Regions from separate parts of the Streptomyces sp. AM 2-1-1 genome, predicted to be linked through region 2. Evidence: riboswitches for the same ligand, from Rfam matches in the RefSeq annotation. Region 2 holds a riboswitch; each other region holds the start of a gene.

What was found. A riboswitch is a leader RNA that binds a small molecule or an ion and turns the genes downstream of it on or off. The one in region 2 is predicted to bind cyclic di-AMP.
Positions count from the first base shown of each region.
Region 1: linked by a shared signal. The riboswitch ahead of PZB77_RS16695 (M23 family metallopeptidase) and the one ahead of PZB77_RS11785 (transglycosylase family protein) in region 2 are both predicted to bind cyclic di-AMP.
Region 3: linked by a shared signal. The riboswitch ahead of PZB77_RS02945 (LysM peptidoglycan-binding domain-containing M23 family metallopeptidase) and the one ahead of PZB77_RS11785 (transglycosylase family protein) in region 2 are both predicted to bind cyclic di-AMP.
Region 4: linked by a shared signal. The riboswitch ahead of PZB77_RS06975 (M23 family metallopeptidase) and the one ahead of PZB77_RS11785 (transglycosylase family protein) in region 2 are both predicted to bind cyclic di-AMP.

Region 1 covers NZ_CP119147.1:3,833,611-3,840,673, reverse strand. Annotated here, with positions in the region: gene PZB77_RS16705 (PrsW family glutamic-type intramembrane protease) at 1-1,474, shown strand, start outside; gene PZB77_RS16700 (aldo/keto reductase) at 1,514-2,461, opposite strand; gene PZB77_RS16695 (M23 family metallopeptidase) at 2,727-3,800, opposite strand; cyclic di-AMP (ydaO/yuaA leader) riboswitch at 3,812-3,964, opposite strand; gene PZB77_RS16690 (PP2C family protein-serine/threonine phosphatase) at 4,277-5,434, opposite strand; tRNA gene PZB77_RS16685 (tRNA-Met) at 5,886-5,959, opposite strand; gene PZB77_RS16680 (hypothetical protein) at 6,449-6,883, shown strand.
Region 2 covers NZ_CP119147.1:2,790,189-2,797,251, reverse strand. Annotated here, with positions in the region: gene PZB77_RS11800 (nucleoside triphosphate pyrophosphohydrolase) at 64-1,047, shown strand; gene PZB77_RS11795 (cytochrome P450) at 1,055-2,398, shown strand; gene PZB77_RS11790 (transglycosylase family protein) at 2,505-3,614, shown strand; cyclic di-AMP (ydaO/yuaA leader) riboswitch at 3,905-4,087, shown strand; gene PZB77_RS11785 (transglycosylase family protein) at 4,091-4,843, shown strand; gene eno (phosphopyruvate hydratase) at 5,397-6,683, shown strand; gene PZB77_RS11775 (septum formation initiator family protein) at 6,827-7,063, shown strand, end outside.
Region 3 covers NZ_CP119147.1:699,221-706,283, forward strand. Annotated here, with positions in the region: gene PZB77_RS02925 (STM4013/SEN3800 family hydrolase) at 1-187, shown strand, start outside; gene PZB77_RS02930 (STM4012 family radical SAM protein) at 195-1,586, shown strand; gene PZB77_RS02935 (STM4011 family radical SAM protein) at 1,595-2,488, shown strand; gene PZB77_RS02940 (SGNH/GDSL hydrolase family protein) at 2,511-3,335, opposite strand; gene PZB77_RS02945 (LysM peptidoglycan-binding domain-containing M23 family metallopeptidase) at 3,515-4,408, opposite strand; cyclic di-AMP (ydaO/yuaA leader) riboswitch at 4,413-4,567, opposite strand; gene PZB77_RS02950 (tyrosine-protein phosphatase) at 4,995-5,846, shown strand; gene PZB77_RS02955 (DUF6126 family protein) at 5,840-6,019, opposite strand; gene PZB77_RS02960 (XRE family transcriptional regulator) at 6,092-6,700, opposite strand; gene PZB77_RS02965 (aspartate aminotransferase family protein) at 6,789-7,063, opposite strand, start outside.
Region 4 covers NZ_CP119147.1:1,654,774-1,661,836, forward strand. Annotated here, with positions in the region: gene PZB77_RS06970 (GntR family transcriptional regulator) at 1-331, opposite strand, end outside; gene PZB77_RS06975 (M23 family metallopeptidase) at 610-1,392, opposite strand; cyclic di-AMP (ydaO/yuaA leader) riboswitch at 1,405-1,574, opposite strand; gene PZB77_RS06980 (pitrilysin family protein) at 1,793-3,175, opposite strand; gene PZB77_RS06985 (pitrilysin family protein) at 3,202-4,578, opposite strand; gene PZB77_RS06990 (DNA topoisomerase IV subunit A) at 4,904-7,063, shown strand, end outside.

The DNA.
Region 1 (7,063 bases), 1.0 Mb from region 2:
CGTCCCCGAGCGCGGTCAGTGGCGCTACCGCCCCCGCCGCGTCGGGCTGATATGGCGCAGCAGGGCGTTCCGCGCGGGGGCGGTGATCGTCACGCTGGCGATCTGCGGGCTGCTCATCCTGGCGCTCGTCCGGGAGGAGACCGGGACGGAAGGGTTCCTCGTCGGTCTCGGGCTCGCCGTGCTGCCGGTGCCGCTGCTGATGACCGCGTTCCGCTGGCTGGACCGGGTGGAACCGGCGCCCTGGCGGAACCTCCTGTTCTCCTTCGCCTGGGGTTCCTGCGCGGCGGCGCTGGTCGCGATCATCGCCAACTCCTTCGCGACGCACTGGATCGCGGTCGCCACGGCGGACCCCACCGGGGCCGACACGCTGGGGGCGACCGTCGTCGCCCCGATCGTCGAGGAGAGCGCCAAGGGCGCCGCCGTGCTGATGATCTTCCTGTTCCGCAGGCGCGAGTTCAGCGGAATCGTCGACGGGATCGTGGTGGCGGGCTTCACCGCGACCGGCTTCGCGTTCACCGAGAACATCCTCTACCTCGGCAACGCGTTCGGTGAGGACCGGCAGTTGGGGACGGTGGGCATCGCGTCCCTGACGGTCGGCACCTTCTTCGTGCGGATCGTCCTGTCGCCCTTCGCGCACCCGGTGTTCACCGTCCTGACGGGCATCGGATTCGGGTTCGCCGCCACCGGCCGCCGGCGGCGGGTCCGCCGGGTCGTGCTTCCGCTGCTGGGTCTGGTGCTCGCGATGAGCATGCACGCGCTGTGGAACGGCTCGGCGGTCCTCGGACCGTACGGCTTCTACCTGGTCTACGGCGTCGTCATGATGCCCGCGTTCGGGCTGCTGACCTGGCTGGCCCTCTGGTCGCGGCAGCGGGAGCTGCGGACGCTCGCCGCCGAGTTCCCGGCGTACGCGGTGGCGGGCTGGCTCACCCCGGCCGAACCGCTCGCGCTCGCCTCGATGCGCGCGCGGGGGATGGCCCGCGACCTGGCGCGGCACTGGCACGGCGGCGCGGACCGGGCCAGGGGGCGGGCGGCGGCCCGTGCGGTCGCCGAGTACGAGTCGTTCGCGACCTCCCTCGCCGCACTGCGCCGGGACGCCCGGCGCGGCACGGTGGGCGCCGACTTCGCGGCCCGCGAGCAGGAGTTGCTGCACCACCTCTGGGAGCGCCGGAACATCGCGGCCCCCGCCCTGACCCACGCGGCCCGCAGTGTCCACCGCCCCGTCGTCCGCCGCCCCGCGGCCGCACCGTACGGCTACGGAGCCCACGCGTCACACGCGGTACACCGAGCCCACGCGCCCCGCCCGCCGCAGCCCTGGGCCGTCCCGCCCGGCGCCCGGCCGCCCTTGTCCCCCTACGGAACCGGGACGACGGCCCCGTACGGCGACGGGCGGCCGGCCCACGCACCGGCGCCGCAGGAGCCGCCTCCGCACCAGCGGTACGACGGTCACAACCCCTACCTGCACCCTCCGCAGTGACCCCGGACCCGTGTCTCCGGCAGCGGCCGCTCGGACCGCTCAGGCGGAGGCGGCGGTGAGCCGGTCCGCCTCCTCGTCACTGAGCACCAGGTCCGCGACCGCGAGGAGCTCGGGCAGCTGCTCCGGCGTACGGGCCGAGGCGATCGGCGCCACGACCGTCGGGCGGGACGCCAGCCAGGCCAGCGCGACGGTGGCGATCTTGGTGCCCCGCGCTTCGGCGACGGCGTCGAGCGCGCTCAGCACCTTCTGGCCCCGCTCGGACTCCAGGTACGCCCCGGCCTTCTCGGCGCGGGCACTCTCCACGCGCGCGCCGGGCCGGTACTTGCCGGTGAGGAAGCCCGAGGCCAGCGCGGAGTACGGGACGGCGCCGAGGCCGGCCTCGGCGCTGAGGTCCTGCGCCGGACCCTCGTAGGTGTCGCGGGAGACCAGGTTGTACTGCGGCTGGAGGGCGACGTACCGGGCGAGCCCTTCGCGCTCGGAGAAGTCGAGCGAGGCCCGCAGACGGGCGGGGCTGATGTTGGAGGCACCGATCTCGCGGACCTTGCCCTCCTTCACCAACTGGTCGAGGGCGGTGATGATCTCCTCCACCGGCACGCTCTCGTCGTCGAAGTGCGTGTAGTAGAGGTCGATGTGGTCGGTACCGAGCCGCCGCAGGGACTCCTCCACGGCGCCCTTGACGGTGGCGGGGGCGAGACCCCGGTACTCGGGGTGGGCACCGACCTTCGTGGCGACGACGACGTCCGCGCGGTTGCCGCGGGCCCTGAGCCACTTTCCGATGAGGGTCTCCGACTCGCCGCCCTGGTTGCCGGGGGCCCAGGACGAGTAGGCGTCGGCCGTGTCGACGAAGTTGCCGCCGGCCGCCGCGTAGGCGTCGAGGACCGCGAAGGACTGGGCCTCGTCGGCGGTCCAGCCGAAGACGTTGCCGCCGAGGGCGAGCGGGAAGACCCGGAGACCTGACGTGCCGAGCGTGCGGAGAGAAGAAGTCATAGGGGGTGCAACCCCGTGGACGGGAGCCCCTATTCCGGTTCCCGGTCGTGCGTACGGGTGACGTCCGGGCGGTCCGCGCGGGCGCGGGCCCCGGCGGCGACCGGCGGGGGAAGACCGGCAGCCCTGACGCCGGGGGGAGCGTCGGGGCTGCCGGGGTCCGGGTGGACCGCGGAGTGCGGCGGTCGGCCGGGCCTGCGGCCGGGGGCCCGGGGCCGGCGCCCCCGCGGACGGGTGCGGGCGCCCCGACGGCGCCCGCCCCGGGGTGTCAGATCGTGAGGCCCTTGCCGGTCAGCCAGGCCATCGGGTCGATGCTGGTGCCGTCGGGGGTGTGGACTTCGAGGTGGAGGTGCGGCCCGGTGACGTTGCCGGTGGCTCCGACACGGCCGATGGTGTCGCCCGTGGAGACCTGCTGGCCGACGACGACGTCCATGGAGGACTGGTGGCAGTACCAGATCTCCGTACCGTCGGCGAGCTCCAGGACCGTGCGGTACCCGTACGAACCCGACCAGCCCGCCGACTTGACGGTGCCGCCGTGCACGGCCTTGACCGGGGTGCCGGTCGGGGCGGCGAAGTCGAGGCCGGTGTGCTGCCCGGAGGCCCACATCGTGCCGGCCTGCCCGAAGGTGGAGGTGATCGTGTACGAGGAGGTGGGGACCGCGTAACTGGCGGCGAGCTTGGCGAGTCTCTCCGCTTCGGCTTTCTGTGCTGCGGCCTCCTCGGCCGCCTTCTTCTCCGCCGCGGCCTTGGCCGTGGCGTCGTCCCGCTGCTTCTTCGCCTCGGCCTCGGCCTTGGCGGCGGCCGCCGCCTCCTCGGCCGCCTTCGCGTCCGCGTCGGCGGCTGACTGCTGCTGCTCGGCCTGCTGGAGGATGCGGGCGCGCAGTGCCTCGCCCGCGTCGGTGGCCCCCTGCTGGGTCTCCTCGGCGGTGAGCCCGGCCGTGGTGAACGGCGCGGCCGCCGCCACGGGTACGGGGGCGGCGTGGGCGTCGGAGCCGCCGGACCCGACCGCGGTGATCAGAGCGCCCAGCCCGGGAAGGGACTTGGCGTCCGGAAGATTGTCCGTGAGCGAATCGGGAAGAGAGAGGGAGACCGGCGGTTTGCTCTGCGCGGTGGCCATGCCTCCCGCGCCGACGGCCGCGAGGACACCGACGCCGAGGACGGTGGAGCTACGCGCGAGACCCCGCTGCTTGGCCACCCGGTGTCGGCCGCGCACGGGCCGGAGGGAGTCCTCGGTGGGGTTCCATTCCCCCTCCCACGCCGCGCCGGCGTCCCCGGGGGCACCGGAGCCGTCGCGGGGAATGAAGGGTGACGGGGCCTCGGGGGCAGGCTGATTGGACGCCACGTGGGCGCACTCCTTTCCTTCCTTCTCGCCTACCGGGTTAGCTGACGGGTTCGGAGCAGGAAGGTCTCCTACGGGCGCCTGACGTCTCTCACGAGACACAGGTGTCCGATTCACCCCAAGTAGTGGTTCCCCGGTTCCCTTGCGGAATTCGGCGCTCGCGCACGGCGCCGTCTGGGACGACGGCTGGGACGACCGCGCTGCGTTATCGAACGTTAATAGACACACGGCTTCGATTCCAAGCCGTTCCCCTTGATCATCCCCACTGAGGGACGGCATTTACCTGGGCATATCAGCCCCCATCGGGGCGACTTGCGACCCAGTCCCGCAACCCGGATTTTCTGACGGTGCGTCATATGTTATCGAGCGGCACCACCCCGCTACGGTCCGTCGCCCCGTCCCTGATCCTCCCGAGGTGCACGGAACCACCCCGGGCCGGGCCCCTTGTCCCCACCGGTGTCCACGCCCACGTCACGGCGTCAGCCGTTGCCCCGGCCCACGATCGGCACGGTGGTCCTGCGCTCCGGCTGGTCCTCCGCCGGCCGGGCGACCGCGAGCAGCGCGAGGTCGTCCGTCGAGCGGCCACCGGTGTGCAGCCGGACGTCGTCGGTGAGCGCCGAGAGCAGTTCCTCGGGCCCGGGGAAGATCCGGCCGCGCAGCCGCTCCGCCGGGTCGTAGAACACGCCCGCCCTGTCCCGCGCTTCGGAGAGCCCGTCCGTGTAGGCCAGCAGTGTCGCGCCCGGGGGGAGGTCCCACTCGTCCGCCTGGTCCGGCCAGACCCCCAGCGCCATGCCGAGCGGCAGCGCGGGCGTACGGGGCCGCAGCACGTCCAGCGCGCCCGCCGGGTGCAGCAGCAGGGGTTCGGGGTGGCCCCGGTTGACGATCCGTACGGTCGCGGAGCCGGGCGGGATCTCGGCGAGCACCGCGGTGACGAAACCCTCCACCGGGTCCAGCCCTCCGCGCCGCGCCGCGTCCCGGGCGAGCGCGCGCTCCAGCCGCTGCGCCACCCCCTCCAGTGACCGTTCCTGCTCGGCGGCCTCCCGGAACGCCCCGATGATCACCGCCACCGCCTCGACCGCGTCGAGTCCCTTGCCGCGCACGTCGCCCAGGACGAGCCGCACGCCGTACGGGGTGTCGGCGACGGCGAAGAGGTCTCCGCCGACGTACTCGTCCGCCTGCGCCGCCTCGTACCGTGCGGCGACGTGCAGGCCGCCGATCCGGTCGGCCGGCACGGGCAGCACCGCGCGCATGGCGGTCTCCGCGATGATCCGGGCGGAGGCGAGTTGTTCGTTGCCGCGCCGTACGACCCCGTTGATGACGAGCGCCAGCACCGCCGCGGTGAGCACGGTGAGCGTCTCGATGATCGGCACGATGTCGCCGAGGGTGCCCACGTACACCCGCATCGCGATGACGGCGGCGAGCGAGACCACCCCGACCCGGACGGTGCCGGCCCGGGAGGCGAACGGCGCGGCGATCAGCGGAGCGGCGACGAAGAGCGGCACCGCGGTGAACCGGGGCGGTGAGGCGATGTCGAAGACGAGCCCGCCCACGACGAGCAGGGCAGGCAGAACCCGCACGAACCGCCGCGCACTCACATCCCCGGCGGCTCCGCCACGTTCGTACTGCCGTTTCCCCACCTGTGCGCTTCTCCTGCCCTGTCCCGCCACGGCAGCGGAACCTACCGCGCCCCGCCCGGACCGCCCCGAGCCGCGCCGAGCGGCGACTCACCGTCGTCCATTGGGGGGAGCGTGTGGCTCACCGCCGAGCGCCCCACCGCCGGAGTACGCCCACCCACTCGGCCGGACGGGTGCTCTCCGCGCCGCGTGCGCCGGCGCACCGCGTACGGAAGCACCGGAGCGTTCACCCCGATCCTCACCCCCGGCTCGCCCACGCGTTCGCCGACACGGCGTCGACCGTCCGGGCGTGCGAATAATTTCCCGGAGGGACCGGTTCATGCCTGGCGCGGCAGATCGTTACGCCGTCCCGTCGGAGGAGCGAGAACGCGCCGCCGAGCGAACGGGCGGCCCCACGCGTCCGGGGAAACGACTCGGGCCCGGCACGCTGTGCGTGCCGGGCCCGGGCCTTCAGTAGCGGGGACAGGATTTGAACCTGCGACCTCTGGGTTATGAGCCCAGCGAGCTACCGAGCTGCTCCACCCCGCGTCGATGAACACAACTGTACGGCATCCCGGACGAGCTCCTGACCACCCGGCGTACGACCGGCGCCTCCCCGGACCGACAGGCCCGGCCGGCCGTCGCCCTCACGTGCGCCGGCCGGGCGCGCGGACGGCATGAAGCGACGACCACGGGGCGGCCGGGCGCGGGCCCGAGGATGCGGCCGAGAGCGTGGCCGAACGAACCACAACCACCCGCCGCAGCACACCGATCGGGTTCGCCTTCCGGCGAGGGCACGTCATCCCACGGGGGGCGAGGCGCAGTTCGGGGCAAAACATCGCAGCCACTGATGCAACGCTGTTTTTACGTCAGGTAGTTGCCAGGCGTCCTCTTCTGGCCAAGGATATGGCTGCATCCCCCGGTACCGGCGGGCTGCCCGTGAGGACATGTGCCCCCGAGGTGGCGGATTCGCCCTGCCCCGGTGTCGGCCACGCGCCCCCGGTCCCGCACCGCAGCCCGCCCCCGGAGGACTCCACCATGACCGCGCCGCTCACTCCCGCCCCTTCCACCCCGTCGGAGCCGTCGCTGGGGGCCCGGGTACGTACCTCGGCGGGGAGCGCGATCATCGGGGGCCTCGCCGGGGCCCTGATGAGCGCGCTGGTGGTCTACTTCGTCATCGGCATGCCGGACGGCGAGGGCACCAACGCCCTGAACAACGCGATATCCGGCCTGATCAGCGGCTTCCTCGCCGGGTTCATCGGGCTGATGGTCTACCAGAGCAAGGCCGCGTCGGCGGCCCGGGCGGCAGCCGCAACCGCCGCCGCACCCGCCACCGCGCCGGCCGACGCGCCTCGGCCGACGACCGCCCCCGAGGCCGGGGAGGCCGCCCCCGAGACGGCCGAGGCCGCCGAGGCCAGTGGGGCCGCGGACGGCGCCGGGACCGCCGGCACCAAGGCCCCGACCGGCGCCTGAGCCGGCCGGCCCGGCTCCGGTCCCCTCCCGCCACCACCGGCGCCCCCGTCCTGCCATCCGGCAGACAGGACGGAGGCGCCGTCGCGTCCGGACGGTACGGCGCCACGCCGACCCCGGCCGGGTGCGGATCCGAGCCCTGTCACAGCCCCGCTCCCCGTCGCAGGGGAGCCGGTGCTTTCG
Region 2 (7,063 bases):
CCCGCGTCCGTGCCAGGGGCGGCCCCCCGGCGGCGCCGTGCGCGAGCGGGGTAGGTTCGGGGGGTGAACGCTGAAGCACCCGGCCGGGTCGTCCTCCTCACCGCCAGCCACCGGGTCGCCCCCGGACTGCTCTCCTGGCCCGCCTGGCAGACGCTGCGCGCCGCCGACCGCGTGCTCTGCGGCGCCCCGGACCACGTACAACTGCCGTACCTGCGCGAGGCCGGCGTCACCGTCGAGCACACCGCTCCGACCGCCGAGGAGCTGGTCGACGCCTGCGCCGGCGGCCGGACCGTGGTGGTACTGGTCGGCGGCGAGGGCGACCAGCGGCTCACCGACGGGCTCGCCCGCCTCGGCGGCTCCGGCCGGGTGCACATGCCGGACCTGGAGCTGCTCCCCGGCTCGTACGACCTGCCGGGCGCGCGCCTCCTCGACCTGGTCCAGGTCATGGACGTCATCCGACGCGACTGCCCGTGGACCTCGGAGATGACCCACCGCCGCCTCGCCCCGTACGCCATCGAGGAGACGTACGAACTGGTCGAGGCGATCGAGGCCGGCGACCGCGACGAACTCCGCGAGGAGCTCGGCGACGTACTGCTCCAGGTGGTCTTCCACGCCCGGATCGCCGAGGAGGACGCGGAGGCGCCCTTCTCCGTCGACGACGTCGCGGGCGGACTGGTGGAGAAGCTGATCCGCCGCCACCCGCACGTCTTCGGCGACGCGACCGCAGAGACCCCCGAGGACGTCCACGCGCACTGGCTGCGCACCAAGGCGGTCGAGAAGCAACGCGATTCGGTCACCGAAGGGGTTCCGCTCGGTCAGCCGGCGCTCGCGCTCGCGGCGAAGCTCGCCGGCCGGGTCCGCGGAACGACCCTGGAGGTCGCCCCGCCCACCGGCGACACCCTCGGCTACGAACTCCTCGCCCTCGCCGTCCGCGCCGAGGCCGAGGGCGTCGACCCGGAGGCGGCCCTGCGCGCGGCGGCCCGCGCCTACCGGGACGCCATCCTCGCCGCGGAGGGCGTGCACGCCCCGAGTACCGTCGACGAGTGATCGACCAGTGAACGACAGCGCACCCGGCGACCCCGCTCCCGGCGACCCCACCCCCGAGGCGCCCGCCGGATGCCCCGCGCACCGCGCGCCCGCCGCCCCCGAGCTCTTCACCTGGGAGTTCGCCACCGACCCCTACCCCGCGTACGCCTGGCTCCGGGAGCACAGCCCGGTGCACCGCACCACGCTGCCCAGCGGGGTGGAGGCCTGGCTGGTGACCCGGTACGCCGACGCGCGCCTCGCGCTCGCCGACCACCGGCTCTCCAAGAACCCGGTCCACCACGCCGGGCCGGCGCACACCAAGGGGAAGACCGGGATCCCGGGGGAGCGCAAGGCCGAGCTGATGACCCACCTGCTCAACATCGACCCGCCCGACCACACCCGGCTGCGCCGGCTCGTGTCCAAGGCGTTCACGCCGCGCCGGGTCGCCGCGTTCGCGCCCCGCGTGCAGGAGCTGACGGACCGGCTCATCGACCGGTTCGTCGCCGAGGGCACCGCCGACCTCATCCACGACTTCGCCTTCCCGCTCCCCATCTACGCGATCTGCGACCTGCTCGGCGTGCCCGAGGAGGACCAGGACGACTTCCGGGACTGGGCGGGCATGATGATCCGCCACGGCGGAGGCCCGCGCGGCGGCGTGGCGCGCTCGGTGAAGCGGATGCGGGCCTACCTCGCGGAACTGATCCACCGCAAGCGGGAGAACCCGGGCGACGACCTGATCTCGGAGCTGATCCGCACCAGCGACCACGGCGAGCACCTCACGGAGAACGAGGCCGCCGCGATGGCCTTCATCCTCCTCTTCGCCGGCTTCGAGACAACCGTCAACCTCATCGGCAACGGCACCTACTCCCTGCTCCGCCACCCCGAGGAGCGCGCCCGCCTCGAAGCGTCGCTGGAAGCGGGGGAGGAGGAGCTGCTCGCGACCGGCATCGAGGAGCTGCTCCGTTTCGACGGCCCCGTGGAACTCGCCACCTGGCGGTACGCCACCGAGCCGCTGACCCTGGGCGGCGAGGGGATCGCGGCCGGCGACCCCGTCCTCGTCGTGCTCGCCGCGGCCGACCGGGATCCCGCGCGCTTCGCGGACCCCGACACGCTCGACCTCGCACGGCGTGACAATCCGCACCTCGGTTACGGCCACGGCATCCACTACTGCGTGGGAGCGCCGCTCGCCCGGCTGGAGGGACGGACCGCCCTCGCCACCCTGCTGAGGCGCCTTCCTGACCTGCGGCTCGCGGGAGAAATGGCCGATTTGCGGTGGCGCGGAGGGCTCATCATGCGTGGACTGCGCACCCTTCCGGTCGAGTTCACACCGGGTCGGACGCTCGATGAAAGTGACGCTCCGTCAACTCTGTGATGTTGATGTGATCCGCGAGGCATCGACTTGTGACACGCGTTCGAACCCCGCTAGGTTCACGGTTCGACGCATCAGTTCACCCGTCAGTCACACGGAAGGCACTCCCATGGGCTCCGCGAACGGCAGACACCGCCGCCCTCGCCAGGCACCCGCCATCGTCGTCGCAGCCGGCGTGACAGGCTCCGCCCTGGCGATTCCGCTCCTCGCCGCGACCGGCGCCGGTGCCGCGGACGCGACCACCTGGGACAAGGTCGCCGAATGCGAGAGCGGCGGCGCATGGAGCGCCGACTTCGGCAACGGCTACTACGGCGGACTGCAGTTCTCCGAGGAGACCTGGGCCGCCTACGGCGGTACCGACTACGCGCAGCGCGCGGACCTCGCCAGCCGTACGCAGCAGATAGCCGTGGCGGAGAAGGTCCTCGACGCCAAGGGCCCGCAGGCGTGGCCCGGGTGCGCGGTGATCGGCGGGCTCGCTCCCGCCGGCTCCCTCATCGGGGTGGACCCGGGCTCCACCTCCGCCGCGGACGCGGGCGCCTCGGCCGGCACGATCCCGGACGCGGACGGTGCCCCCGGCGCCGCCAGGTCGACGGACTCCGCCGGCTCCTCGGGCACCTCGGGTTCCTTCGACGGCTCGGCGGCGGGCTCCACGACCGGTTCCACCGCCACACCGGGCTCCGACGCCTCCGCCACCCCCTCGCCGACCGGCTCGGCCACGCCGGGCGCCACCGCGCCGGGGAAGAGCGGGAAGCACGCCGCCGCGGACGGCGCGACGGCCGGTGCGGCCGACGCCGCGACCGGCGACTCCACGACGGGCGGCAAGCACCGCGGTACGCCCGATGCGGGCGAGGCCGCCGCGGACACCTCGCGCGACTCCGGCCGGCACGCCTCGCGCGGTGCCACCGACGCGCGCGACGACGCGACGCTCGCCGCGGACGGGACCTACACCGTCCGGTCCGGGGACAACCTCTCGGCGATCGCCGACACGCAGAACCTCGCCGAGGGCTGGACCGATCTGTACGCGGCCAACGAGGACGTGATCGGCTCGAACCCCGATCTGATCCTGCCCGGCCAGGAGCTGGACCTGAGCGCGACGCCGGCCCCCGCCACCCCGGGCGCCACCGCCGGTGCGACGGACGCCGCGTCAGGGACGACGGGGGCCGCCGACGGTACGGCGGAGGCCACGTCCGGGGTCGCGGAGGCCGCTCCCACCAAGTGATCCAATCCGGGAAAACCCCCCAAATGGGTGGGTAGTTAAGGGGCCTATGTCCACTTTTGAGAAAGTGAGACATGGGTCTCTTCGCTGTTCGGGCGCGTCGCGGTCGCGGCACTTCGCGAACGTCCGCCGTGACCTGCGGAAACGGTTATTCGGACATGGCCAGTAAGGTCTGATTATCCGATATGTCCATCATTGAATGTCGGGGTTGCCTGTGTTTACGGTCAGAACCGCTCGCACCGCGGGCCCCGTCGATCGTCACGCCGAATCCTGCCGTCGGTCGAAGGGAACAGACGCGTAAAGCGCCGTAGGCAGGAGCGGGGGACCCAGGTAAGCCGCCGGTATCGGACGGCCCGTCGCGAACGACGGGCAGGCCGGGACCGGCTAGGGGTGAAGCGACACGCAAGGACGTGTCGCCGGGCAACTCATTGGCCCGAACCCGACAGCTCACCTCGTAGGCGTCGGTGAGGAGACGTTCCATGCTGCTGTCCAACGGTAAGCACCGCCGCTCGTCCAAGGCCGTCCGTATGGCCACGCTCGCCGGCGTCGCCGGTGCCGCCATCGCCCTCCCGCTGATGGGCGCCACCAACGCCTCCGCCGCCTCCGTCGCCACCTGGGACGCCGTCGCCCAGTGCGAGTCCGGTGGCAACTGGTCCATCAACACCGGCAACGGCTACTACGGTGGCCTGCAGTTCTCCCAGTCGAGCTGGGCCGCCGCCGGTGGCACCAAGTACGCCCCCCGCGCCGACCTGGCCACCAAGGAGCAGCAGATCGCCACCGCCGAGGTGCTGCTGGACCTCCAGGGCCCGGGCGCCTGGGGTTGCGCCGGTGCCGGCAACCTGACCAACGACGGTGTGGACCCGGGCGTCAGCACCGGTTCCTCCTCGACCGCCGAGACCCCCAAGAGCACCGACACCTCGACGAGCACCGGCTCCAGCCAGAGCAGCGGTTCCGCCGCCCCGCAGTCGGACCGCGCCTCGGAGTCGCAGACGGCCTCCCGCAGCGAGGACCGCCCGGCCGCGTCCGAGAAGTCCGAGACCGTCACCACGCCGACCGGCGGCAAGGTCGAGAAGGGCGACGGCGAGTACAAGGTCGTCACCGGCGACACCCTCAGCACGATCGCCCAGAAGCAGAGCGTCAAGGGTGGCTGGCAGAAGCTCTTCAAGCTGAACCACGACATCGTCGACGACGCCGACCTCATCTTCCCGGGTCAGCAGCTCCACCTGAAGTAAGCACGAACCTCTCCTCCCGGAACCGGGGTGTCCGGCGGCACCCCCTTCCACTCCCTGGCCCGGCGCGCACTCCCCCCGCACGCCGGGCCAGGGCCTTTTCCCGCACGGAGCGGCCGCCCGCCGACGGGTGCGGACATGGGCGCGGAGGAGGCGGCACGGCGGGAGGGGAGGAACGCGGGAGAACGGGGACGGAGGCCCGGCGGCGGCCCACGTCGCCCGCCGTACCGCGAACTGCCGGGCGCCGTACCGCTCGCTGTTATGTTCCGTACGGAAACAATGTGTAGGCTCGTCGTGTCACTGGACGGTCGGCCGACCGATCTCCTGTGTCCGGTTAGGCTCTAGGCAGTGTCCGGCGGATCATGGCCGGGGTCACGAAGTCCGGCAACGGAACCTCGCGGCGTTGCCGAAACGTCCGCATCGCTCCGAGATGAGGACGCTCCGGCGCCTCGCGACGCACCGCGCCGGACGCCGCGTCCTGACCGACCCTGATCCGGACACTGCCTAGTCGCAAGGCTCCAGAGCCCGCACAGTCAGCGTCACATTCCAGAAGGAGATGCTCGTGCCGTCCATCGACGTCGTCGTAGCCCGGGAAATCCTCGACTCGCGGGGCAACCCCACGGTCGAGGTCGAAGTTGGTCTCGATGACGGCAGCACGGGCCGTGCTGCCGTTCCGTCCGGCGCCTCCACCGGCGCGTTCGAAGCCGTCGAGCTTCGCGACGGCGACCTGAACCGCTACCAGGGCAAGGGTGTCGAGAAGGCCGTCCTCGCCGTCATCGAGCAGATCGGCCCGGAGCTCGTCGGCTACGACGCCACCGAGCAGCGCCTGATCGACCAGGCGATGCTGGACCTGGACGCCACGGAGAACAAGGGCTCGCTCGGCGCCAACGCCATCCTCGGCGTCTCGCTGGCCGTGGCCCACGCCGCGTCCGAGGCCTCCGACCTCCCGCTCTTCCGCTACCTCGGCGGCCCGAACGCGCACCTGCTGCCCGTTCCGATGATGAACATCCTGAACGGCGGGTCGCACGCCGACTCCAACGTCGACATCCAGGAGTTTATGATCGCCCCGATCGGCGCGGAGTCCTTCTCCGAAGCCGTCCGCTGGGGCTCGGAGGTCTACCACACGCTGAAGAAGGTCCTGAAGTCCAAGGGCCTCTCCACCGGCCTCGGTGACGAGGGCGGCTTCGCCCCGAACCTGGACTCCAACCGTGCCGCTCTCGACCTCATCGTCGAGGCCATCAAGGAGGCCGGCTTCGTCCCCGGCCGCGACGTCGCCCTCGCGATCGACGCCGCCGCGTCCGAGTTCTACAAGGACGGCAAGTACGAGTTCGAGGGCAAGTCCCTCTCGGCCGCCGAAATGACCGAGTACTACGAGGAGATCGTCTCCGCGTACCCGATCGTCTCCCTCGAGGACCCGCTGTTCGAGGACGACTGGGCCGGCTGGAAGATCATCACCGAGAAGATCGGCGCCAAGGTGCAGATCGTCGGGGACGACCTCTTCGTGACCAACCCCGAGCGCCTCGCCCGCGGCATCGAGGAGGGCTCGGCCAACGCCCTGCTCGTCAAGGTCAACCAGATCGGTTCGCTGACCGAGGCCCTCGACGCCGTCGAGCTGGCGCAGCGCAACGGCCTCAAGTGCATGATGTCGCACCGTTCCGGCGAGACCGAGGACACCACCATCGCCGACCTCGCGGTCGCGGTGAACTGCGGTCAGATCAAGTCCGGCGCCCCGGCCCGCTCGGACCGCGTCGCCAAGTACAACCAGCTGCTGCGCATCGAGGAGATCCTCGACGACGCCGCCGTGTACGCCGGCCGCTCGGCCTTCCCCCGCTTCAAGGGCTGATCCCGGGCCCGTACGGAAATGTCCCGCGGAATGCCGTTCCGCGGGACACCCTCCGAGGGCCCGGTCCACCAGCCTCCGTCCGTCCCCGCACTCGGTCCCGTACCGTGTGCGGGGACGGACGTGCGTGACGGGGAGGCGTGAACATGGCCGTGAAGGACCGCGACCGGTTCTCGACCGCGACGAGACTGCGGTTGCTGGGCGAGCAGACGGCGGCCCGCGTCTACCGCTCCCAGAACCGCCGCCAGGCCCACCGCTCCCGCCTCACCGGCCGGGCCGCGTTCCTGGCACTGATCGTCTGCACCTTGATCGTGGCGCTCGCCTACCCCATGCGTCAGTACGTCTCCCAGCGCGAGGAGATCGCCGACCAGCAGCGGATGCTG
Region 3 (7,063 bases), 2.1 Mb from region 2:
GGAGTACGTGGACCGGCACATCGGCCGGCTCTTCGCGGCGGCGAGCCGCCGTCGCCGGTGCTTCGCCATCGTCTGCTCCGACCACGGCACCGCCTACGGCGACGACGGCTACACCGGGCACCGACTCGGCCACGAGGCCGTCTGGACGGTTCCGTACGCCCACTTCTTCCTCGAACCGGGGGCCTGATCCGACCATGACCACCACGCCCACCACTCCCACCGCCCGACCCGTCGCGCCGACCGCGGCCCCCACCCCCATCAGGCCGTACCAGAGCTACGTCTACGCCTACCCGCACAAGACCGCCTACCGACCGCTGCCCGACCGCCCGTCGCTGCGCGAGGAGTGGGCCGGCGAAGACAAACGGGCACTCCAGCTCTACGCCCACATACCGTTCTGCGAGGTCCGCTGCGGCTTCTGCAACCTCTTCACCCGGATCGGCGCTCCGGGGGAACTGACCACCCGCTACCTCGACGCCCTCGACCGGCAGGCGACCGCCGTGCGGGACGCGCTGGGGGACACCGGGCCGGTGCGGTTCGCCGCCGCGGCGTTCGGCGGCGGTACGCCCACCTTCCTGACCGCCGGCGAGCTGGAGCGCCTCTGCGACATCGCCGAGAAGCGGATGGGGGTGGATCTGCGTGCGGTACCCCTCTCCGTCGAGTCGTCGCCCGCCACGGCGACCGCGGACCGGCTCGCGCTCCTCGCCGACCGGGGCACCACCCGCATCAGCCTCGGCGTGCAGAGCTTCGTCGACGGCGAGGCCCGCGCGGCGGTCCGCCCGCAGCGCAGGTCCGACGTCGAAGCCGCGCTCGGCCGCATCCGCGCCACCCGGATACCGGTCCTCAACATCGACCTGATCTACGGCATCGACGGGCAGACCGAGCGGAGCTGGCTCACCTCGCTGGACGCAGCCCTCGCCTGGCACCCCGAGGAGCTGTACCTCTACCCGCTCTACGTCCGTCCGCTGACCGGTCTCGGCAGGCTCGCCGGTGGAGGGGCCGCGTCGGACGCCGCCTGGGACGCCCAGCGCCTTTGCCTCTACCGGGCCGGCCGGGACCATCTGCTGGCGCACGGGTACGACCAGGTCTCCCTGCGGATGTTCCGCCGCGCGGACGCTCCCCCGCAGGGCCCGGACGACTACGCCTGCCAGACCGACGGCATGATCGGCCTGGGCTGCGGTGCCCGCTCGTACACCTCGCGGCTCCACTACTCCTTCGACTACGCCGTCGGGATGCAGGAGATCCGCGCCATCATCGACCGCTTCACCGCCACCGAGGACTTCGCCCGCGCCGAGTTCGGCCGGCGCGTCGACGGGGAGGAGGCCCGGCGACGCCACCTCCTGCAGTCACTGCTGCAGGCCGCCGGGCTGCCGCGCGCGGAGTACCGGCAGCGGTTCGGCACCGACCCGCACGACGACTTCCCCGAAGAGCTGGCACGCTTCGCCGCGCTCGGCTGGCTGGACGGCAGCGGGGACCGGGACGGTCGGCTACGGCTCTCCCCGGAGGGCCTCGCCCACTCCGACGCGCTCGGCCCCGCGCTCTTCTCGCCCGCCGTACGCGCCGCGATGGCCGTGTACGAGGCGAAGTGAGCGGCCCCGTGGACCTGACGATCCTCTACCGGGGCCCGCTCGCCTCCTGCGACTACGCCTGCCCGTACTGCCCGTTCGCCAAGAGGCGGGACAGCCGGGAGCAGCTGGCGGCCGACCGGGCCGCGCTCGAACGCTTCACGGCGTGGGTCGCGGCGCGCAGCGGGGACCGGCTCTCGGTGCTCTTCACCCCGTGGGGAGAGGGGCTGGTGCGGTCCTGGTACCGGCGCGCGCTGGTGGAACTCTCCCACCTGCCGCAGGTGGAGCGGGTCGCGATCCAGACGAACCTCAGCGGCCGCACCGGGTGGCTTGCCGAGGCGGACCGGGAGCGGGTCGCGCTCTGGTGCACGTACCACCCGGGGCAGACCGCGTACGACCGGTTCCTCGGCAAGTGCCGCGAGCTGGCCGCGCTAGGGGTGCGTCACAGCGTGGGCGTCGTGGGGTTCGAAGAGCATCTGGCCGAGGCGCGGCGGCTGCGCGCCGCCCTCCCCGACCAGGTCTACCTCTGGGTGAACGCGGCCGAAGGGCGTACCTACACCGACGCGGAGGCGGAGCACTGGACGGCGCTCGACCCGCTCTTCCCGTACAGCCGCCACCCGCACCGCTCCGCCGGCCTGCCCTGCCGGACGGGGCAGTCGGTGATCTCGGTGGACGGCGAGGGCACCGTGCGGCGGTGTCACTTCGTCAAGGCGGAGCTGGGCAACCTCTACGACGGCAGCTACCGCGAGGCGCTCGGTCCGAGGGCGTGCCCGCTGGCGGTCTGTGACTGCCACATCGGGTACGTGCACCTGGAGTCGCTGCCGTTGTACGACGTGTTCGCCGGGGGCGTCCTGGAGCGGATTCCGGCGGTGGCGGGCGGTGCGGCACCGCCGGGCCCGTCACGCCCCCGCCTTCCCCTGGTGTAGCGGACCCGCGGCGCCGCGCCGCTCAGAGCGGCAGCAGGTCCGGGCGCTTCGCGGCGACGGTGTCGCCGGAGGATTCGCCGCGCAGTCGGCGGCCGATCCACGGGACGAGGTGTTCGCGGGCCCACTGGATGTTGTCGCGCCGCACTTCGTAGGTGTTCCGCTCGGCCTGCGGGGGCCAGGGCTGGTCGGGATCGGCCGGGGTGTCCATGCCGAGGACCCGCGCGGCGCGCAGTGCCACCCGGGTGTGCCCCTCGGCGGAGAGGTGGAGCCGGTCGTCGTCCCAGGCGCGCCGGTCCTGGATCGAGCGGAGGGACCAGAGGTCCAGGACCGGGCAGTGGTAGCGGTCCGCGATGGCGCGCAGGTGGACGTTGTAGGTGGCGATCTTGCCGCGCATGTGGCGCAGCACCGGTACGCCGCGGGTGTCGAACCCGGTGGTGACCATGACGGTGCCGACCGCGTCGGTGAGTTCGGCGACCGCGCGCTCGAAGCGTTCGGCCAGGTCGTCCGGGTCGGTGCCGGGGCGGATGACGTCGTTGCCTCCGGCGCAGAAGGTCACCAGGTCCGGTGCGAGCTCCTTGGCGCGCGGTACCTGTTCCGCGACGATTCTGTCGAGGAGCCGGCCGCGTACCGCGAGATTGGCGTACCGGAAATTTCCGTGCGGGGAATCGGAGTGCGTCGCCCCGTCGAGGGCGGGGAGCTGGTCCGCCAGGAGGACCGCGAAGCGGTCCGCCCAGCCGACATAGGTCCCGTCGGGTCCGGGGTCTCCGACACCTTCGGTGAAACTGTCGCCGATCGCCGCGTACGACCCGATGATGTCTGTCTTCTGGATTCTCGAATCGATTGCCACGGCCACGTATCTTGCCCCTTCCCGTGTGACCTACGCGACCGAAAGAGGGGGTTGACGGTGGGTGAGATAGACCACCCGGTCAGGTTTTGGTAAAGCCGGAATAAGTGGAGGGGCAGCACGCTTGCGCGTACCGCCCCTCGAACCCTGACGGATCGTGACGACCGTCAATGGTTTCTGTCTCAGATGGAGACGCCGTGCGAACGCAGGTAGGCGATCGGGTCCACGTCCGAGCCGTAGCTCGGGGTGGTGCGGATCTCGAAGTGGAGGTGCGGGCCGGTGACGTTTCCGGTGGCACCCGAGAGACCGATCTGCTGGCCGCCGGTGACGGTCTGGCCGACCGAGACCATCAGCTGCGACTGGTGCGCGTACTGGGAGTACATGCCGTCGGCGTGCTTGATGATGACCTCGTTGCCGTAGGCGCCGTCGTAACCGGCGGAGACGACGGTGCCCGGGCCGACGGCACGGATGACGGTGCCGGTGGCGGCGCTGAAGTCGGAGCCGGTGTGGTAGCCGCTGGACCACATGGAGCCGGAGGCGTGGTACTGGGTGGTGACGGTCGCGTTGGCGATCGGGGTGACCCAGCCGGAGCTGTTGCTGTCGGCGGCCTTGGTGGCCGGCGCGGCGGACTCCGTCGTGGTCGCCGGGGCGGCCTTCGTCCCGGTCGTGGTCGCCGTCTTCGCCCCGGTCTCCGTCTCGGCCTTCGCGGCGGAGGCGGCCGGGGAGGAGGTGGACGCGTGGGCGCCGAGCGTCAGCTTCATGCCCGGCAGGATCAGGCTCGGGTTGTCGCCCACGACCTCGCGGTTGTCCTGGTAGAGCTTCTCCCAGCCGCCCTTGATCTTGTGTTGGGCGGCTATCTTCGCCAGGTAGTCGCCGGAGACGACCCGGTAGGTCGTGGCGGACTGCTGGGCGGCCGGCGCGGACTGGGCGGCGGCGGGGGCCGTCCGCTCGGCGGCGTGGGCACCCGTGGCGCCGAGGAGCGGCAGGGCGAGAACAGCGCCGCCGGCTCCTGCGGCGAGGACGCCGCGAGCGATCGGGCCGGACTTCTTACGACGGTGGTTACCCGGGATGGGCATGGGGAATTCCTCTCCGGCGCCTACGAGGTGAGCTGTCGGGTTCGGGCTGGAGATGCCCGGTCGCGCTGAACGCGACTTCACCCCGAGCCGTCCGGAACAACTCCGGTCGGCGGCTTACCTGGGTCCCCCGCTCCTGCCACGCATAGGTGAGTTCGAATTCCGGGCGGCGGCAGGATTAGGCGGTCCGTCCGGATTGAGGGTGAACGTAATCGAGCCGGGTCGGACGGAACAAGCCGTGGCAACCGGAACGGAATCCGTGCGCTGATATCGGCCCCGTTTTCCCGTCACCCTCCGTGGATTCGCGATCTTGAATTTCCGCGTGACGGCCGGACGTCCCCCCGGCCTCACGGCCACGCACCGTCACCGATATGATCCCGCTCACGAGATCACCCGCCATCTCCCTTATAAACGGGTGATGTTGGGTTAAACAACTACAATACGGACATGTCGCACGCGGCCCTGAAGGGGGTCACGCAGCCGTCCGGACCCACCGTCGGCACACCGGCTCCGGGAACGGATGTCGTAGGGTCGCGACGAGCCGACGTCGGCGAGCAGCGCCGGCGCGCTGGAGCACTCAGGAGCCGCTGTGACGCAGGTGCCGCAGTTCTCGCCGGCCGAACCCGAGCTGAGCGGGGTCCGCAACTTCCGGGACGTGGGCGGGCTGCCCACCACCGATGGGCGGCGCGTACGACACGGGAGGCTCTTCCGCAGCGGTCACCTCGCCGCCGCCACCGCCGAGGACGCCGTCTTCCTCGGCCGGCTCGGCCTGCACACGGTCTTCGACTTCCGCAACGCGGCCGATCAGAAGCTCGACGGCTTCGACGTGGAGCTGGCGGGCGTGCGCAACGTCCGCATCCCGCTCTCGGACCCGGCCGACGGGGCCGGATTCTGGCGTCTGGTGCGCGAGGGCGACATCGCGCAGCTGCGCTCGCTGCTCGCCGACGGCAAGGGGAAGGAGCGGATGCTCGCCTCGTACCGCTCGATCATCACCGACCGCACGACCGAGCACAGCCGCGTGCTGCACGCACTGGCGCGGGACAGCGTGCCGGCGCTCATGCACTGTGCCGCCGGCAAGGACCGGGCGGGCCTGACGATAGCGGTGACGCTGCTCGCGGTCGGGGTGGAGCGCGACGCGATCGCGGCGGACTACCTCAAGTCGAACGACGCCCACCGCCGGTACCGGCTGCGGCGCGGCGACAGCGCCGACCCGGTCGTCTCCACCGAGGTGATGAGCCTGCTCAACCCGCTCTTCGGGGCGCACATCGACTACCTCGACGCCGCCTTCGCCACCATCGAGGAGAACTGGGGCACCACCGATCGGTACTTCGCGGACGGGCTGGGGCTCTCCGGCGAGACCCGGGAGCGGCTGCGCGAGCGACTGCTGGATCAGTCCGCACCCGCACGTCCGTACCCGTCGGGAGACCGGTCCGGCTACTGATTGCCTCCGGCCACGGCGAAGAGGATGTACAGGAAGGCCGCGACGACGTGTCCGGCCACCAGGTAGGCGATGAGCCGGATGACCACCCCGCGCGGCATCTTCCGTTCGTGGGTGTCGCGGACCTCACCGGTCGGCCGGGGGGTCAGCGGGTCGTAGTGCTCCGAGTCGTACATGACGGTCCTCTCTGCCGGACGCCCGGGGTCCGGGCGTCGGAGGTGATGGCGAGGCGTGGGCGCCGGGCGCGGTCAGCGCCGACGGGTCCCGTCGCCGAGGCACAGCTCGGCGGCGGGGCTCTGCAACAGGGTGTGCACGAAGATCAGCTCGGCGCCCTCCGGGCCGGCAGCGGCGATCCGGTGCGGGGTGAGCGAGTCGAAGTGGGCGCTGTCGCCCGGCCCGAGTTCGTGCGCGGATTCACCGAGGCTGAGCCGGAGCCGCCCTTCGAGAACGCAGAGCCACTCCTCCCCCGGGTGGACGCGCACCAGGTCGCCCTGGGCGCCGTAGGGGACGCGTACCCGCAGAGCCTGCATGGCGCGGCCCGGGCCGCCGGCCCGGCGGTACATCCAGCCGTCCGCCTCCGGTCCGTCGAAGCGGCCGCCGCGCACGATGGCGTCGCGCTCCGGGGGGATCTCGCCGAGGAGTTCGGAGACGGTCGTGCCGTAGATCCTGGCGAGACCGAGGAGCACCGGCAGCGAGGGTTGCCGGTTCCCCGTCTCGAGCCGGGAGAGGTGGGCCGGGGAGAGTCCGGCCCGCTGTGCGGCGGCCTCCAGGGTGAGGCTGCGGCTCCGGCGCAGTTCGCGCAGGCGGGGAGCGACGCCGGGGAGGTCGTCGGCCACCCCTCCGTCGGGAGGATTCATGTCTCCATTGCGCCACCGACTTTCCTCTGAGGCAAATTTCTTGCCTCAGAGGCAAACCGCTCCGAGGTGGTCCAGCGGTCTCCATGGGTCACCGGCCCGCAACCGCCTGCTTCACCAGGGTCCGCCCGAAGTCCCACATCAAGCCGCCCCCGCCGTGGGCGTCGTCCATCACCGACTCGAAGGCGGTCACGAAGCGGTCGACCTCGGGCTCGCCGATGATCAGGGGAGGGATCAGCTTGATCACCTCGAGGTGGTCGCCGGACACCTGGGTGAGGATCCGGTGCTTCTGCAGCAACGGTACGACAACCATCTGGGCGAAGAGCCCTTTCCGCGCGGCTTGCAGCATCGTCCACCGCCCGCGCA
Region 4 (7,063 bases), 1.1 Mb from region 2:
CCAGTTTGACCAGCCCGCGCAGGACCTTGAGGTGCGCCTCGGTGCGCCGCTGCGCGGCCCGGGCCGCGCCCAGCGGCTCCAGCAGCAGCTTCACCTCCAGGAGGTCCGCGGCCTCCTGCTCCGTCGGCTCGGCGACGCATGCCCCGGCGTGTCTGCGGGTCACCACGAAGCCCTCGGACTCCAGGGTTCGCAACGCCTCACGCACCGGCACCCGGGACACGCCGTAGCGCCGGGCCAGGAGCTCCTCGGTGAGGCGGCTGCCGCGTTCGTAGACACCCGAGACGATGTCGTCACGGATTGCCGTGCATACCGAGTGCGCGGGAATACGCATGTCCGAACCTCCGCATTGATCCCCGCGAATCGCGGCCGATCGAAGCCTGCACCGTGACTCTATTGCAATCTGCGTGAATTTCCGATGGCGTACCGGAATTCACACATATCTTTTGCCGAAGGAGTCGGTGGCCGGTGGGGTTTCGGGCGGTATGCCGAAGCCCCGGCACGGGGCCGGGGCTTCGGCAGGTTCGGCCCGCCGCGTCGGGTGGCGCGGCCGACGACACCGCTGGGCGGTGTCCGGCCGGGGCCGTCCCGTCGTTCCTGGCGGGACGCTCGTCACACGGTGAGGCCGCGCGCCCGCAGGTACGCCACCGGGTCCATGTCGGAGCCGTACTCCGGCCCGGTCCGGGCCTCGAAGTGCAGATGGGGGCCGGTGGCGTTGCCGGTGGCGCCGGCGAGGCCGATCCGTTCCCCGGAGGAGACGCGCTGCCCGGCGAAGACGCCGAGGGAGGAGAGGTGGCCGTACTGGGTGTACGTACCGTCCGCCATCCGCAGCACGATGTTGTTGCCGTACGAACCGCCCCAGCCGGCCTCGACGACCGTACCGGCCCCGACGGCGAGGACGGGGGTGCCGACGGCGGCGTGGAAGTCGATGCCCGAGTGGCTGCCGGAGGACCAGAGGGAACCGCTCGACTGGTAGCCGGTGCTGACGTACGAGCCCGCGACGGGCAGGTGGAAGGAGTTCAGGCGGGTGCGCTCGGCGGCCCGGGCGGCTCGCGCCTTCTCCTCGTGGGCCGCCCTGACCCGTGCGGCGGCTTCGGCCCTCGCCCGCGCACGGGCTTCCACGGCGTCGGCGTGACGCTGCTGGGCGGCCGCCTGGTCGGCGATCCGGGCGGCGACGGAGTCACCGAGCGACACGGCCCGGACGAGTCCGGTCGTCTCGGCCGAGGAGGTCGCGGTGTCCGCGGAGGAAGCGGCGGTGTCGGCTGCGAGGGCGGGAGCGGCCGTCGAACCGACGACGCCGGCGGCGGCGAGCGCCGCGACGCCGGCGAACCGGGCGGTGGTACGCGTCAGACGGCCCGGGGCGCGATGCGTCCCGGTGGCACGGGTGAACGCCATGGAGGAGCGGATCCTTTCCTTCCTTCTCGCCTACCGGGTTAGCTGACGGGTTCGGAGCAGGAAGGTCTCCTACGGGCGCTCGCACCTCTCACGAGACGCGGTGCACCCGATTCACCCCAGGGACATCACGGGTCCCCGGCTCCCCAGGCTCGCGCCGGACGGGGACTCGGCGATGACTGTCCGGCACCACGATTGCGGTGCACGGTCGACGGACAGCCGGATCGACGCTAGGCCGAGGCGCTTTCGATCACCAAACGGACAAGGGGTTTTGTCATACATCCCACAGGGCAGACGTGGATCTTCCCATCAAAGCGGACATACGGCGCGGCCCCGGCGAGATCGCTCCCGCCGGGGCCGCGCCGTACGTCCGGGAGCTGCCCGGACCGCCGTTGACGACCGGTCAGCCGTTGACGACCGTCACGTCGCCGATGTTCAGCGCGCGGACCGGCTCGGCGATCTGCGCCGCGTCGCCCACCAGGACCGTCACCAGTCGGTCGACCGGGAACGCGCTGACCACGGCGGCGGTCGCCTCGACCGTGCCGGTCTCGGCGAGTCGCGCGTACAGGTGGGCCTGGAAGTCGTCGGGCAGCTGCTGCTCGACTTGGTCGGCCAGGGTCGCCGCGACGGAGGCCGCCGTCTCGAACTTGAGCGGGGCGACCCCCACGAGGTTTTGCACGGCCGTCTCGCGCTCGGCGTCGGTCAACCCGTCCGCCGCGAGGGTCCGCAGGACCTTCCAGAGGTCGTCGAGGGCGGGGCCGGTGGACTCGGTGTCCACCGAGCCGCTGATGGCCAGCATCGCCGCACCGGCCGGGCCGGAGTCCGGACCACCGGCGGTGGAGCGGAGCACCTGGGCGAAGGCGCGCACGCCGTAGGTGTAGCCCTTCTCCTCGCGCAGCACCTTGTCGAGCCGGGAGGTGAGCGTGCCGCCCAGGCAGTACGTGCCGAGGACCTGCGCCGGCCAGACGCTGTCGTGCCGGTCGGCGCCGATGCGGCCGATGAGCAGCTGCGTCTGCACGGCGCCCGGACGGTTCACGATGACCACGCGGCCGGTGTCGTCGGCGGTGATCGGGGCCACCGGGCGGGGGGTGCCCGCGTTGCCCGACCAGTCGCCGAGGGTGTCGGCGAGCAGGGCGTCCAGGTCGATGCCGGTGAGGTCGCCGACGATGACCGCGACCGCCGTGGCGGGGCGGACGTGGGCGTCGTAGAAGGCGCGCACGGCGGCGGTGTCGATCCGCCGCACGGTCTCCTCGGTGCCCAGGCGCGGGCGTGACATGCGGGCCGTGGCCGGGAACAGCTCCTTGGAGAGCTGCTTGGCGGCGCGGCGCGCGGGGTTGGCCTGCTCGTGCGGGATCTCGTCGAGGCGGTTGCCCACCAGGCGTTCGATCTCGCTGTCGGCGAAGGCGGGGGCCCGCAGCGCTTCGGCCACCAGCCCGAGCGCCTTGGCCAGCCGGGAGGCCGGGACCTCCAGGGAGACCCGCACACCGGGATGGTCGGCGTGCGCGTCGAGCGTGGCACCGCACCGCTCCAGCTCGGCGGCGAACTCCTCCGCGCTGTGCTTGTCGGTCCCCTCGGAGAGGGCCCGCGCCATGATGGTGGCGACACCGTCGAGCCCTTCGGGCTCGGCGTCGAGCGGCGCTTCGAGGTGGATCTCGACGGCGACGACCTGCTGGCCGGGGCGGTGGCTGCGGAGCACGGTCAGCCCGTTGGGCAGGGTGCCGCGTTCGGGGGCCGGGAAGGCCCAGGGGCGGGCGGTACCCGGGGTCGGCTGCGGGTGGAAGTCCATGGCTACTCCAGTCACGGCGGCGTCGCTCACTTGCCGGCCTCCTCGTGGGCGTCGGCGTCCACGCCGTCCTCGCTACCGGCGTCTGCGTCGGCTTCAGCCGGTTCGACGGGCTCGTAGACGAGCACGGCCCGGTTGTCGGGGCGCAGCGTGGCGGCGGCGATCTCCCGGACCTCGTCGGCGGTGACCTCCAGGACCCGCTGGACGGCCGTCAGCGCGAGCTGCGGGTCGCCGAACAGCACGGCGAAGCGGCAGAGTTCGTCCGCGCGGCCGGCGACCGTGCCGAGGCGGTCCAGCCACTCGCGCTCCAACTGGGCCTGCGCGCGTTCCATTTCCTCCGGCGTGGGGCCCTCGGCGGCGAACCGCGCGAGCTCCTCGTCGACCGCGGTCTCGATGCGCTCGACCTCCACGCCGCCGGACGTCTTGACGTCCAGCCAGCCCAGCGAGGGCGCGCCGGCCAGCCGCAGCAGCCCGAACCCGGCGGCCACCGCCGTGCGGTCACGGCGTACCAGGCGGTTGTGGAGCCTGGACGATTCGCCGCCGCCCAGGACGGTCAGGGCCAGGTCGGCGGCGTCCGCCTCGCGGGTGCCGTCGTGCGGCAGGCGGTAGGCCGCCATCAGCGCGCGGGCCGGGACCTCCTCGCGCACCTCCTCGCGCAGCTGCCCGCCGATGGTCCCGGGGAGGGTGCCGTCGCGGGGGGGCTGCTTGCCGTCGTGGGACGGGATGGAGCCGAAGTACTTCTCGATCCAGGCGAGCGTCTGCTCGGGGTCGATGTCGCCGACGACGGAGAGCACCGCGTTGTTGGGCGCGTAGTACGTACGGAAGAACGCCCGGGCGTCCTCCAGCGTCGCCGCGTCCAGGTCCGCCATGGAGCCGATCGGGGTGTGGTGGTACGGATGGCCCTCCGGGTAGGCGAGGGCGGTGAGGCGTTCGAACGCGGTGCCGTACGGGACGTTGTCGTACCGCTGGCGGCGCTCGTTCTTGACGACGTCCCGCTGGTTCTCCATGGACTCCTCGTCGAGCGCGTCGAGGAGGGAGCCCATGCGGTCGGCTTCCAGCCAGAGGGCGAGCTCCAGCTGGTGGGTCGGCATCGTCTCGAAGTAGTTGGTGCGCTCGAAGCTCGTGGTGCCGTTGAGCGAACCGCCCGCGCCCTGGACGAGCTCGAAGTGGCCGTTCCCCTTGACCTGCCCCGAGCCCTGGAACATCAGGTGCTCGAAGAGGTGCGCGAGACCCGTGCGCCCCGCCACTTCGTGGCGGGAGCCGACGTCGTACCAGAGGCAGACAGCGGCGACCGGGGTCAGGTGGTCCTCGGAGAGCACCACGCGCAGGCCATTGGCCAGACGGTGCTCGGTCGCTGTCAGGCCGCCGGAGCCGGCCTGTGCGGTGGCCGTGTGACCCATGGGCATGTACGTCCCTTCGATCGCGGTACTGGACTTTCTGCCAGACCTGCCACTGTAAGCAAGCGCGCGGGGACCTGGCGAAGTTCCCGTTCCTTCGGTGTTGTGGGGTTGTTGTCGACGACTGATGTTGACGCGTGGTGCCGGCGCGTGCGCACCGGGGGTGGGCCGGGGCGTCGATCGCCCTGCGAAGGCCCCGGGGGCGGGCGCTCCGGCGGCCCCGGGCAGGGCGCTGGGACGGGTCGAGGTCGGCGCTGTCGGCGGGGCGGTCCACAATGGTCCGCGTCAGAACCTCAGGTTGCCCGACAGAATCTGTGAAGGAGTCGCAGCCGCGATGGCCCGCCGCAGCACGAAAACCCCGCCGCCGGACGACTTCGAGGAGAAGATCCTCGACATCGACGTCGTCGACGAAATGCAGGGCTCCTTCCTCGAGTACGCGTACTCGGTGATCTACTCCCGGGCCCTGCCCGACGCGCGCGACGGCATGAAGCCCGTCCACCGCCGCATCGTGTCCCAGATGAACGAGATGGGACTGCGCCCCGACCGCGGCTACGTCAAGTGCGCCCGTGTGGTCGGCGAAGTGATGGGCAAGCTGCACCCGCACGGGGACGCGTCGATCTACGACGCCCTGGTGCGCATGGCGCAGCCGTTCTCGATGCGGCTTCCGCTCGTCGACGGACACGGCAACTTCGGTTCCCTCGGCAACGACGACCCGCCGGCCGCCATGCGGTACACCGAGTGCCGGATGGCCGACGCCACGTCCCTCATGACGGAGTCGATCGACGAGGACACCGTCGACTTCCAGTCGAACTACGACGGCCAGGAGCAGGAGCCGGTGGTTCTCCCGGCCGCCTACCCGAACCTGCTGGTCAACGGCGCGTCGGGGATCGCGGTCGGTATGGCGACCAACATGCCGCCGCACAACCTCGGTGAGGTCGTCGCCGCCGCGCGTCACCTCATCCGTTACCCGAACGCCGATCTCGAAGCGCTGATGCGGTTCGTCCCCGGTCCCGACCTGCCGACCGGCGGCCGCATCGTGGGCCTGAGCGGCATCAAGGACGCCTACGCCGCCGGGCGCGGCACGTTCAAGATCCGGGCGACGGTCTCCGTGGAGAACGTCACCGCGCGCCGCAAGGGGCTCGTCGTCACCGAACTGCCCTTCACGGTCGGTCCGGAGAAGGTCATCTCCAAGATCAAGGACCTGGTCTCGTCGAAGAAGCTCCAGGGCATCGCCGACGTCAAGGACCTCACCGACCGCTCGCACGGGCTGCGGCTGGTCATCGAGGTGAAGAACGGCTTCGTGCCCGAGGCCGTGCTGGAGCAGCTCTACAAGCTGACGCCGATGGAGGAGTCCTTCGGCATCAACAACGTCGCGCTCGTCGACGGACAGCCGCTGACGCTGGGGCTCAAGGAACTCCTGGAGGTCTACCTCGACCACCGCTTCGAGGTCGTGCGCCGGCGCAGCGAGTTCCGCCGCACGAAGCGGCGCGACCGGCTGCACCTCGTGGAAGGACTGCTCGTCGCCCTCGTCGACATCGACGAGGTCATCCGGATCATCCGGGACAGCGACAACTCCTCGGCCGCGAAGGAGCGGCTCATGGAGCGCTTCTCGCTGAGTGAGATCCAGACGCAGTACATCCTGGACACGCCGTTGCGCCGGCTGACCCGGTTCGACCGGATCGAGCTGGAGAGCGAGCGCGACCGGCTGAACTCCGAGATCGGGGCGCTGACCGTGATCCTGGAGTCCGACGCGGAGCTGCGCAAGCTCGTCTCGTCCGAACTCGCCTCGGTGGCGAAGAAGTTCGGCACCGACCGGCGCACGGTGCTGCTGGAGTCGGCGGGTTCGCAGGTCTCGGCCGTACCGCTGCAGGTAGCGGACGACCCGTGCCGGGTGCTTCTCTCCTCGACCGGTCTGCTCGCACGGACGGCCAACGCCGACCCGGTCGCGGAGGACGAGGACGCCAAGCGCGTCAAGCACGACGTGATCGTGTCGGCCGTGGCGGCGACCGCCCGCGGGGAGGTGGGGGCGGTGACGTCCACCGGGCGGCTGCTGCGCCTGGCGGTGATCGACCTGCCCCGGCTTCCCGACACCCACGCGGCGCCCAACCTCTCCGGCGGGGCCCCGGTGCCGGAGTTCCTCACCCTGGACGAAGGTGAGGAACTGATCTGCCTGACCACCTTGGAGGAGGCGTCGCCGGGACTGGCGATCGGCACCCTCCAGGGTGTGGTGAAGCGTGTCGTGCCGGACTATCCCGCCAACAAGGACGAGCTGGAGGTCATCTCCCTCAGGGAGGGCGACCGGATCGTCGGCGCGACGGAGCTGCGTTCGGGCGAGGAGGACCTGGTCTTCATCGCGTCCGACGGGCAGCTGCTGCGGTACCCGGCGGCGCAGGTGCGTCCGCAGGGGCGCGCCGCCGGTGGCATGGCCGGCATCAAACTCGCGGACGGCGCCGAGGTGCTGTCCTTCACCGCCGTCGACCCGGCCGCGGACGCG